2 regions of the Oceanobacillus sp. FSL W7-1304 genome follow, and region 2 is predicted to be linked to the other one. Evidence: riboswitches for the same ligand, from Rfam matches in the RefSeq annotation. Region 2 holds a riboswitch; the other holds the start of a gene.
What was found. Region 2 has a riboswitch for S-adenosylmethionine ahead of NYE61_RS15570 (iron-containing alcohol dehydrogenase family protein). Riboswitches for the same ligand answer to the same signal wherever they lie in the genome.
Positions count from the first base shown of each region.

Region 1 (4,761 bases), 2.1 Mb from region 2:
CTTCCCATCGATTCCTAACTTTTCTTTTGCTTCTTTATAGAATTTTAGCGGGAGATTTTCTGTTAACGTTGGTGTCACATTTTCAAGCTCTGGAACGATATAATGATAGTTTGTATTAAACCATTTCGTAAGCTTAGAGGCAACCGCATTTTCTGTACCGCGAGCAATAGCAAAATATGTTTCGAGGTTAACCTTTCCGCCATCATAGTTAAAACGATCTGGTACAACACCGAACATAGCGGAAGTATCTAGGACGTGATCGTATAGTGTAAAATCGCCAACCGGTACAAGATCGATACCAATTTCTTTTTGCTTTTTTAAGTTTGCGAATCTAATGGCATCAGTTTTCTCTAAAAGTTCCTTTTCGGATAATTGCTTATTCCAGTATCCTTCCAAGGCGCGCTTCCATTTTCTTTTCTTCCCGATTCTTGGGTAACCTAAGTTTGAGCTAATCACATTTGTCATTTCATTTCCTCCTCATTTGTTTTCATCTTAATTCTTCCTATAGGCTGTGCGGGGTTGCTGACAACACCTCCTCGAAGTTACTTTTGGGGACTTTTTCCTGGATATATTCAATAAGACGAATAATCATGTCATAACGTGCGAAAGGTGTAATTAAATAGATACCATGGAAATATCGTAAGGATACATCAATAAGTTCCTTTGCTATTGAAATCCCTTGTTCAATCGATTTGTCTCGATCGTTCGAGACAAAGCGCATTTTATCTCTAACATCGTCATTTAATTTAATTCCTGGTACTTCATTGTGGAGAAATTCAGCATTTCTTGTTGATGTCAACGGCATAATTCCTATATAAATAGGTGTTTGGATGTGCGCTGTTGCTTCATGCAGCTGTATGATTTGCTCCTTATTGAAGATCGGTTGTGTTAGAAAATAATCGGCACCATAGCTAATCTTTTTTTCCATTCGTTTGACTGCCTTATCAAGATGAGCCACATTTGGATTAAAAGCTGCACCAACTTTGAAAGAAGTTTTCCGTCGTAAGGAATTACCAGAAAAGGAAAGCCCTTTATTAAATTGCTTGATTAGTTTAATTAGATCGAACGATGTTACATCAAAAACAGAAGTGGCACCTGGGAAGTCGCCGATTTTCGTTGGGTCTCCCGTAATTGCCAAAATTTCATGAATCCCTAACGTGTCGAGTCCCATTAAATGGGATTGCAGCCCGATTAAATTACGATCGCGGCAAGTTAAGTGAACGAGAGGTCTTAGCCCAACCTCTTGTTTTATTTTTTCGGCGATCGCAATATTGCTAATTCTTGGTGATGCTAACGAGTTGTCAGCTAATGTAATTGCATCGACACCAGCCTTCTTTAATGCCTTCACGCCTTCCATATATGCGTCTGTTTGCAGATGCTTCGGAGCATCTAGCTCAACGATGATGGAATGTCTTTTCTTTACGATATCGACTAAAGGGGTCTCTTTAGTCGTCTGATTACGTGTTACTTCAATAGGGGAAGGCTTTCTAATAATCTTCTTTTCCGTTAATGGCTTTAAATTACGAACTCCTTGCGCTAATCCTTTGATATGCTCAGGGGTTGTTCCGCAGCAACCGCCAAGCAAGCGAACACCTTCATTGCGAAAATCTTCGGCGCATCGAGTGAAATAGTCAGGTTTATTTTCGTAAACGAGCTTGCCCTCGTGATAAGCTGGCAGACTAGCGTTTGGGTAAGCCGCTAAGAATGTCTTATCTGACAATGGAACATCTTTTAATGATTGCAGCATATGAAATGGACCTAAGTGACAGTTGACGCCAACAATATTACTACCCGTATCTTCTAGCCGTTGTAAAGCATCCTTTAGCTGGATACCATTTTCAAGAATACCTGGTACGTGCATGGAGACATTTGTGATAATCGGTATTGTTGTTTCTTCTCGGGCAATTTCTAATACGGTTAATAGCTCATCAAGATTGTAATAGGTTTCTAAAATAAGGCCATCTACACCTTCTAACAGTAAGCAATATAGCTGTTCTCGAAAGCTTCGTTTGATTTCTTCTTTTGTATCATTTAATGCTTGTGCGCCATGTATCCCTCCGATAGTTCCGAGAACAAAAGTGTCTTTTTTAGCAGCCTTTCTAGCAAGTTCCACTGCTTTGGTATTGATTTTTTTAACTTGATCTTCTAAGCCATAACGAGCAAGCTTAATGTAATTTGCTCCGTACGTATTGGTTTGGATTAAATCGGATCCCGCCTCAATATATGATCGATGAATACGGGTAATTTGTTCCTCATGTGTTAAATTCAATTCTTCAAAGCAACGGTCAACGCCGTATGAATACAGCAAAGTTCCCATTGCACCGTCACCAATAAGGATCCTTTCTTCAAGAGCACTTAATAAACTCATTTTTCTGTCCTCCTTTATCGTTAAAAGTAGCAATTACCTCATTTCATTTTCTTCACTACCTTTTAATTCACTCCTTTGAAGCTGTCATTAGTGGAAAATTGTATTCGTGGTGATAAGAAAAGGTGGGAAAACATAAAAAGACCCCTTCCGAAAAGAAGAGGTCATGTATGTATTATTCACTTTACTCTTCTTATCTACCAAGCATTAATGCTTGTTGGAATTAGCACAGTACTTAAAAAAGCCTGTTGCCGAGGTATCGTAGGGCCAAATCCCTCCACCTCTCTGGATAAGAAAATAACGAATATTCAGTTGTTAAATCCATTTTGCATAAATTTTATAGTTTTGTCAATTGTTTTATTAAATACATTTTTGTTATTATTAAAACAAATTTGTGGTGTTGCTAAGATATGTGCATTTTTAGGATACAATATAAAATAATATGAATGAAAGGTTCATTCATTAAATGTGTTTTATTCAAATTTCATGTCATTTATTTTGTTTTATATCCAAGTAAAAAGGAGGTTTTATCTTTGCAAGTGAGAATGGAATTAACATATCGTACAAAAAAGGGATTAGAGACGATGCTTAGCTCAGATATGATGCAAGCTGGACAAGCCGTCATCATTGCTGAAGACATGGAGAAAACTGGAAGAATCAAGCAATTAACATTTATTGATAGCAATGATAGAAGCTGGACCTATAAGCAATTAAAGAAATACATGGAAGAAATTAAAACGGAACCGCATGATATAACTGTCTATTTTGATGGTGGATTTGACTTGAAGACAGATAAAGCAGGTCTTGGCTGTGTCATTTACTATGAGCAAAATGAAAAGGCCTATCGGATAAGAAAAAATGCTTTAGTGGAAGGCCTTATAAATAATAATGAAGCAGAATATGCGGCGCTTCATTTAGGATTAACTGAATTAGAGCTATTAGGTGTGCACCACTTACCAGTAACATTTGTTGGAGATTCAAAGGTTGTCATTCATCAGTTGGATGGGGAATGGCCATGCTATGAAAAGGAGCTATCAGCATGGATTAATCGGATTGAACAAAAGTTAGAACAGCTTGGAATTGCCCCAACTTATAAAGATGTGTCCCGGAAAATGAACCGTGAGGCTGATCAATTAGCAACACAGGCCCTACAAGAGATTGAAATTATGAGTCATCGTGAGCGCTGATAGATAATCAATCATACAGACAAATTAGCTAATCCGGTAGTTTAGAAAACCTTTCCATCTAACTTCAAATGAGTTGTTTTTCGTAATACATTATATTATCATTTAACTGTTGTTTAATTTAAAAAATAATAGTTGTGCACTATTTCACGAAGCAGTACAGTATAAAATTTTGGTAGTTGTAAAGGAGCAGGGCATTGAATATAGGGATTGATAAGATAGGTTTTTATACACCGCATTTATATGTAGATATGAACAAATTAGCTGTTGCAAGAGACATAGAGCCGGAAAAGTTCACCGTTGGAATTGGACAGGAAAAAATGGCGATTCCGCCTATTACACAAGACCCGGTTACATTGGCTGCGAACGCTGCACTTGGGATTTTAAACGAGGCAGATAAAGAGAAAATCGATTTTGTTATTTTTGGTACCGAATCAGGTATTGATAACTCGAAGTCTGCAGGGGTCTATGTACATAATTTACTTGGGTTAAATCCCCATGCACGTACTGTTGAAATGAAGCAGGCATGCTACGGTGCAACTGCTGGAATTCAATTGGCAAAAGGGCATATTGCATTAAATCCGGAAAGCAAGGTATTGGTAATAGGTTCTGATATCGCGAGGTACGGTCTAAATACCGCCGGTGAATCCACACAAGGTGCAGGAGCAGTTGCGATGGTGATTAGTGCAAATCCAAGAATCATGGTCCTTGAAGAGCATAGTGCTTATTTTACAAATGACATTATGGATTTCTGGAGACCGATTTACTCTGACAAAGCGTTTGTTGATGGAAAGTTTTCCAATGAGCAATACATATACTTCTTTTCGAAGGTTTGGGAGCAGTATAAAGAAAAGTCAGGTCTTGAATTGAAAGATTTTGAGGCAATTTGTTACCACTTGCCATATACAAAGATGGGATTAAAGGCGTTACGTACGATTTTAGATGAAGGTACAGAGGAAGACAACGAAAGATTGGTTGCGAATTATCAAGTAAGTACGCAATATAATCGAAGCGTTGGAAACATCTACACGGGATCTTTATACTTAAGCTTGTTATCGCTTCTTGAACTTAACGAGGGATTAGAAGCCGGATCAAGGGTTGGTTTATACAGCTATGGTTCAGGCGCTGTTGGAGAATTTTTTACTGGGATTCTACAGTCCGATTATCGTGAGCATCTTCACATCAATGATCATAAACATTTATTTGATTCAA
Region 1 covers NZ_CP150211.1:934,542-939,302, reverse strand. The annotation lists gene metE (5-methyltetrahydropteroyltriglutamate--homocysteine S-methyltransferase) at 1-465, opposite strand, end outside; gene NYE61_RS04765 (bifunctional homocysteine S-methyltransferase/methylenetetrahydrofolate reductase) at 503-2,368, opposite strand; SAM riboswitch class I at 2,556-2,661, opposite strand; gene NYE61_RS04760 (reverse transcriptase-like protein) at 2,899-3,552, shown strand; gene NYE61_RS04755 (hydroxymethylglutaryl-CoA synthase) at 3,747-4,761, shown strand, end outside.
Region 1: another riboswitch for S-adenosylmethionine. It lies ahead of NYE61_RS04765 (bifunctional homocysteine S-methyltransferase/methylenetetrahydrofolate reductase); the one in region 2 lies ahead of NYE61_RS15570 (iron-containing alcohol dehydrogenase family protein).

Region 2 (4,761 bases):
TTCCGATATTTTTACGTGAATTGTATTCCGCATTAGAATTGGTGGTTCTGCAGGGTTCAAAATAATAAGTGCTTTCCCTTCTTTGGCACCACCAACTTCCTGTAGAGCCTTTGCAGTTGTTACTGTAAATTCATCAATATTTTGACGTGTTCCTGGTCCAGCACTTTTGCTAGAGATGGAAGCAACAATTTCTGCATACTCCACGTCGACCACGTCTGAAATTGCTTTGACCATTGGTACAGTTGCTTGTCCCCCACACGTAACCATATTAACGTTATCTAACGCTTCCACACTTTGCTCATCCAAGCTTACAGCAGGTACAATAAACGGTCCCACAGCAGCGGGGGTTAGATCAATTGCCTTTTTCCCTAATTTCTTTAATATCGGTGCATTATGTGTATGGGCCTTAGCAGAGGTTGCCTCAAATACAATATCTGCTAAGTCTGCTTGCTCCACAAAGCCATCAATCCCATTATAAATCGGAACAAGTCCATGCTCTTTCGCAAGTGCTAACCCTTTTGAATTCGGGTCAATTCCAATCATTGTTGTAGGTTCAAGCTTGTCACTGCGTAATAATTTATACATAAGATCTGTTCCTATATTTCCTGAGCCAATAATTGCACATTTGAGTTTTTGTTGAGTCATCCTATCTTTCCTCCTAAATTCAATTCCATAACTGCTTGACAATAATGATCCGAAGCGCTCTTCAAATGCCGGGCTAACAGTTCTTGAGCTTTCTCTACTTCCCCTATGGTTAGCGCATCAACCACGACAAGATGCTCTTCAATAATTTCCTGCTGTCTTGACTCAAGAATTGTAGACGTAACCTCGATTAACGTTTGTATCATGCCATTTAAGGAATGCCATAATTGAATAAGTGACTGATTACTTGTCATACCTACTAGTAACGCATGAAACTCCATGTCTGCATCAACATTCCTAATTTGACTATCGAAAGAATCCTGCATTTGCTGGATGTAGAGATAAAGTAGATGTTTATCTTTTTCTAGAGCTTCTGGAGATATTTGTGTTAGGGCATGCTTTTCTAATAAAATACGACTATCATATAAATTCCTAATATCCTCAATATCAAACTTCCCTACTACTGTCCTACCATTTGAAAGTCTCTTAACCAACCGCTCAGCTTCTAATTTTGAAAGAGCTTCACGTATAGGTCCCCTGCTCACATTTAATTCGCTTGATAATTGGGATTCCTTTAAGTGTTCACCTTCCTTATATCGATTTAACATAATTTCTTTACGCAAATAAGCAAGTACTTGTTCACTTACATGCATTTTCCCTATATTCATTACTACATGCAGGCCTCCTAACAAATAAATAAATTGAATATTCTGTAATGTAGACAGTTTACAATTATTAATTCATATTGTATTCGCTTACTTTTATTATGTCAATAATTATTTGAATATATTTTTTATTCTGCTCATTAGTTTATCCAATAAATTAAATCAAATATTACCTCCCCAAATCTACATTCACATCGATTGTAGTTTTGAAAAGAAGTACCATAAGCAAACGAGAAAAAGACGGAGGTGACAAAAATGGATTTTAACTAAGACAGTGTTGTTTGTCCAATTCGATTTTTCTTATCAACCATACGTTATATTAGGAGGAGATTTTAATGAAACTTTATTTAGACCCAGGTCATGGCGGAACAGATTCCGGTGCTACTGGAAATGGAATACAAGAAAAAGATGTTGTTCTTGATATCGCGTTGCGAATACGCGATCTGCTAATTGGAAACTACAGTAATGTTAGTGTTCAAATGAGTCGTACTGGAAACACAACAAAAAGTCTCGCCCAACGAACAAATGAAGCAAATGCATGGGGTGCTGATTATTTTCTATCTATTCATTGTAATGCATTTAACGGCTCTGCTGATGGCTATGAGGATTTCATTCATAGCAGCCTTTCAGATAGTTCACAGACTGCTAGATATCGAGACATTCTACATGCAGAAATAATTAAAGTTAACGGATTACGAAATCGTGGTAAAAAGAAAGCTAATTTCCATGTATTACGTGAGTCGTCCATGCCAGCAATGCTAACGGAAAATGGTTTTATCGACCATAGTGGAAATGCAGCTTTAATGAAACAGAACGCATGGAAGCAGCGAGTAGCAGAAGGGCATGTCAACGGACTAGCGAGAGCATTTAACCTGCAAGAAAAAAACGGAGGTCCTGGTACCGGCCAACTGTATAAGGTTATTGCTGGTTCCTTTAAATCAAAAGCAAATGCAGATGATCGTGTATCTTTCCTAAATTCTAAAGGCATTCAAGCTTTTGTAGAACAGGTTACGATTTCAGGTGAAACTTGGTATCGCGTTCAGGCTGGTGCATTTACAAACAGGACAAATGCAGAGAATCATTTACAGGTTGTCCGCAACACTGGAATCGATGCATTTATTATCATCCAGTAAATATATAACAGATTTAGTATGAATAAATGAAATCAATTGACTTTTCAACCAATAGATTATAAGATATATGAAATAACAAATTCATAAACACTCTTATGAAGAGCGGCGGAGGGACTGGCCCGATGAAGCCCGGCAACCATTCCAGTTAAATTCAACTGAGAATAGGTGCTAATTCCTGCAAAATACAATATGTATTTTGGAAAATAAGAGGATGGTTACTTGTCAAGTATATCCATGCCTCTCTTTTTTAGAGAGGCATTTTTATTTTCCCGAAATACGATAAGGAGACGCTCAGATGACAACAGCAATTGTGAAAGGCGCACCAGGACATTATCGAATCGGAGAAGGCATTTTAAAAGAGTTACGTGTACTTCTTTCAGAGTTAGGCGTGAAGAAAATACATATTCTTAGCGGCAGGAAGGCATGGAATGCTGCCTCTCCTTATATACCAGAGGAGCTTGATCGTTCAAACATCACGTTTGTGGAAGGACATTGTACGCTTGAGGCTGTCGAACAATTCGCAACTTCATTTCAACATGATGGGGTTGATGCAGTAATCGGTATTGGCGGGGGGACAGCACTCGATCTCACTAAAGCCTCAGCTGTAAAAGCCGGGATTAAATCCGTACTTATCCCAACAATCGCAGCTACCTGTGCAGCTTGGACACCATTAAGTGTATTTTATCAAGCTGATGGTACCCATTCACACTATACCGAGTTCCCAGTAGCAAATACACTCGTGCTGATTGAGCCAGCTATTATTGCTGGTGCGCCACCTGAATACTTGAAGGCCGGTATTGGTGACACACTCGCTAAATATTATGAAGCAGATGCTTTAGTTCGATCCTTTTACAAGGATAAGGATTTACCTGTTTGGCTTCAGATTTCTCAATTCTCCGCAGCTTTGTGCAGAGATATCTTACTAAAGGATGGAAAAGAAGCACTAGAATCGGTATCCAATAAAAAGGTATCGGATGCACTCATACGCGTTATTGAAACAATTATTATGACTGGTGGCATGGTCGGCGGATTCGGGGAAAAGGCCGGAAGAATTGCTGGTGCACATTCCGTCCATAATGGATTAACAGAGGCTAAAAGCATCAAGCAATTTTTACATGGAGAAATCGTGTCCTATGGTATCTTAGTTCAATTGGCTCTAGAAGAAAAGGATGAAGAGCTAAAAAGACTATTAGCAGTATATGATGATTGGGGGCTTCCAGCATCATTAAATCATTTATCCATTGACGCTCGAGACGAGGAACTATTGCAACGTATTATTAAGAAAACATTACTGCCTCAAGAATCGATTCATTTAATGGCGGAAGAAATTACAGAAGATACATTAATAAATGCCATTCTCAAAGTAGAGAGGCTAGCAGTTCCAACAACTAATTAATCAACTTTAGAAAGAGGGATACATAATGAAAAAATTACTATTCACAGGATTACTTGCATGCATGTTGGCAGTACTTGCCGCATGTGGTGGCGGCTCAGATGAAGCAGAAGGATTATTGGAAGACGGTAAATTAAAAGTCGGTGTAACATCAGGACCACATGAACAAATCTTAGAAAAGGTTGCAGAGCTTGCTGAAGAGGATGGCCTAACAATTGAATTAGTTTCTTTCAGCGATTATGTCATGCCAAATGTTAGTTTATCTGAAGGCGAGCTTGATTTAAACAGCTTCCAAACCGAGCCATTTTTTGACCATATGAATGAAGAACGCGGATTAGATTTAATTAAAGTTGCAGATACGGTTACATTCCCGATGGGGATTTACTCAGAAGGTGTAACAGATGTAGCAGATCTCGAGGACGGCGCCCGTATCGGTCTTCCAAGTGACCCGACAAACAGTGGACGTGCATTACTATTGTTTGAACAAGCAGGTTTAATTAAAATAGAAGAAGGTCTTGGCGTAAATGCAACGGTAAATGACATTGCTGAGAACCCAAACAATTATGAATTCATCGAGCTTGATCCAGCGCAAATCCCGCGCCAGTTAGGTGAAGTTGATGCAGCTGCCATTAATTCAAACTTTGCCATGGATGCAGGTCTCGTACCTGGTGAAGACTCAATCTTTATTGAACAGGATTCTACATTTGTAAACTTAATCGCGGTTCGTGAAGAAAACAAGGATGACGAAGCTGTACAACAGTTTATCGATATTTACCAATCCGATGAAGTAAAACAATTTGTTGAGGAAACCTTCCAAGGCTCAGTTGTTCCTGGATGGTAGGAGGAACAAAACGGAAGTGCCCAGTTAGCGACGTACAGAGGTGAGAGAAGTCCAGCTACAGCTTTAGCGCTGGAGCTGGACGTGACT
Region 2 covers NZ_CP150211.1:3,088,417-3,093,177, reverse strand. The annotation lists gene NYE61_RS15585 (acetaldehyde dehydrogenase (acetylating)) at 1-645, opposite strand, end outside; gene NYE61_RS15580 (GntR family transcriptional regulator) at 642-1,310, opposite strand; gene NYE61_RS15575 (N-acetylmuramoyl-L-alanine amidase) at 1,643-2,440, shown strand; SAM riboswitch class I at 2,531-2,650, shown strand; gene NYE61_RS15570 (iron-containing alcohol dehydrogenase family protein) at 2,736-3,836, shown strand; gene NYE61_RS15565 (MetQ/NlpA family ABC transporter substrate-binding protein) at 3,862-4,674, shown strand.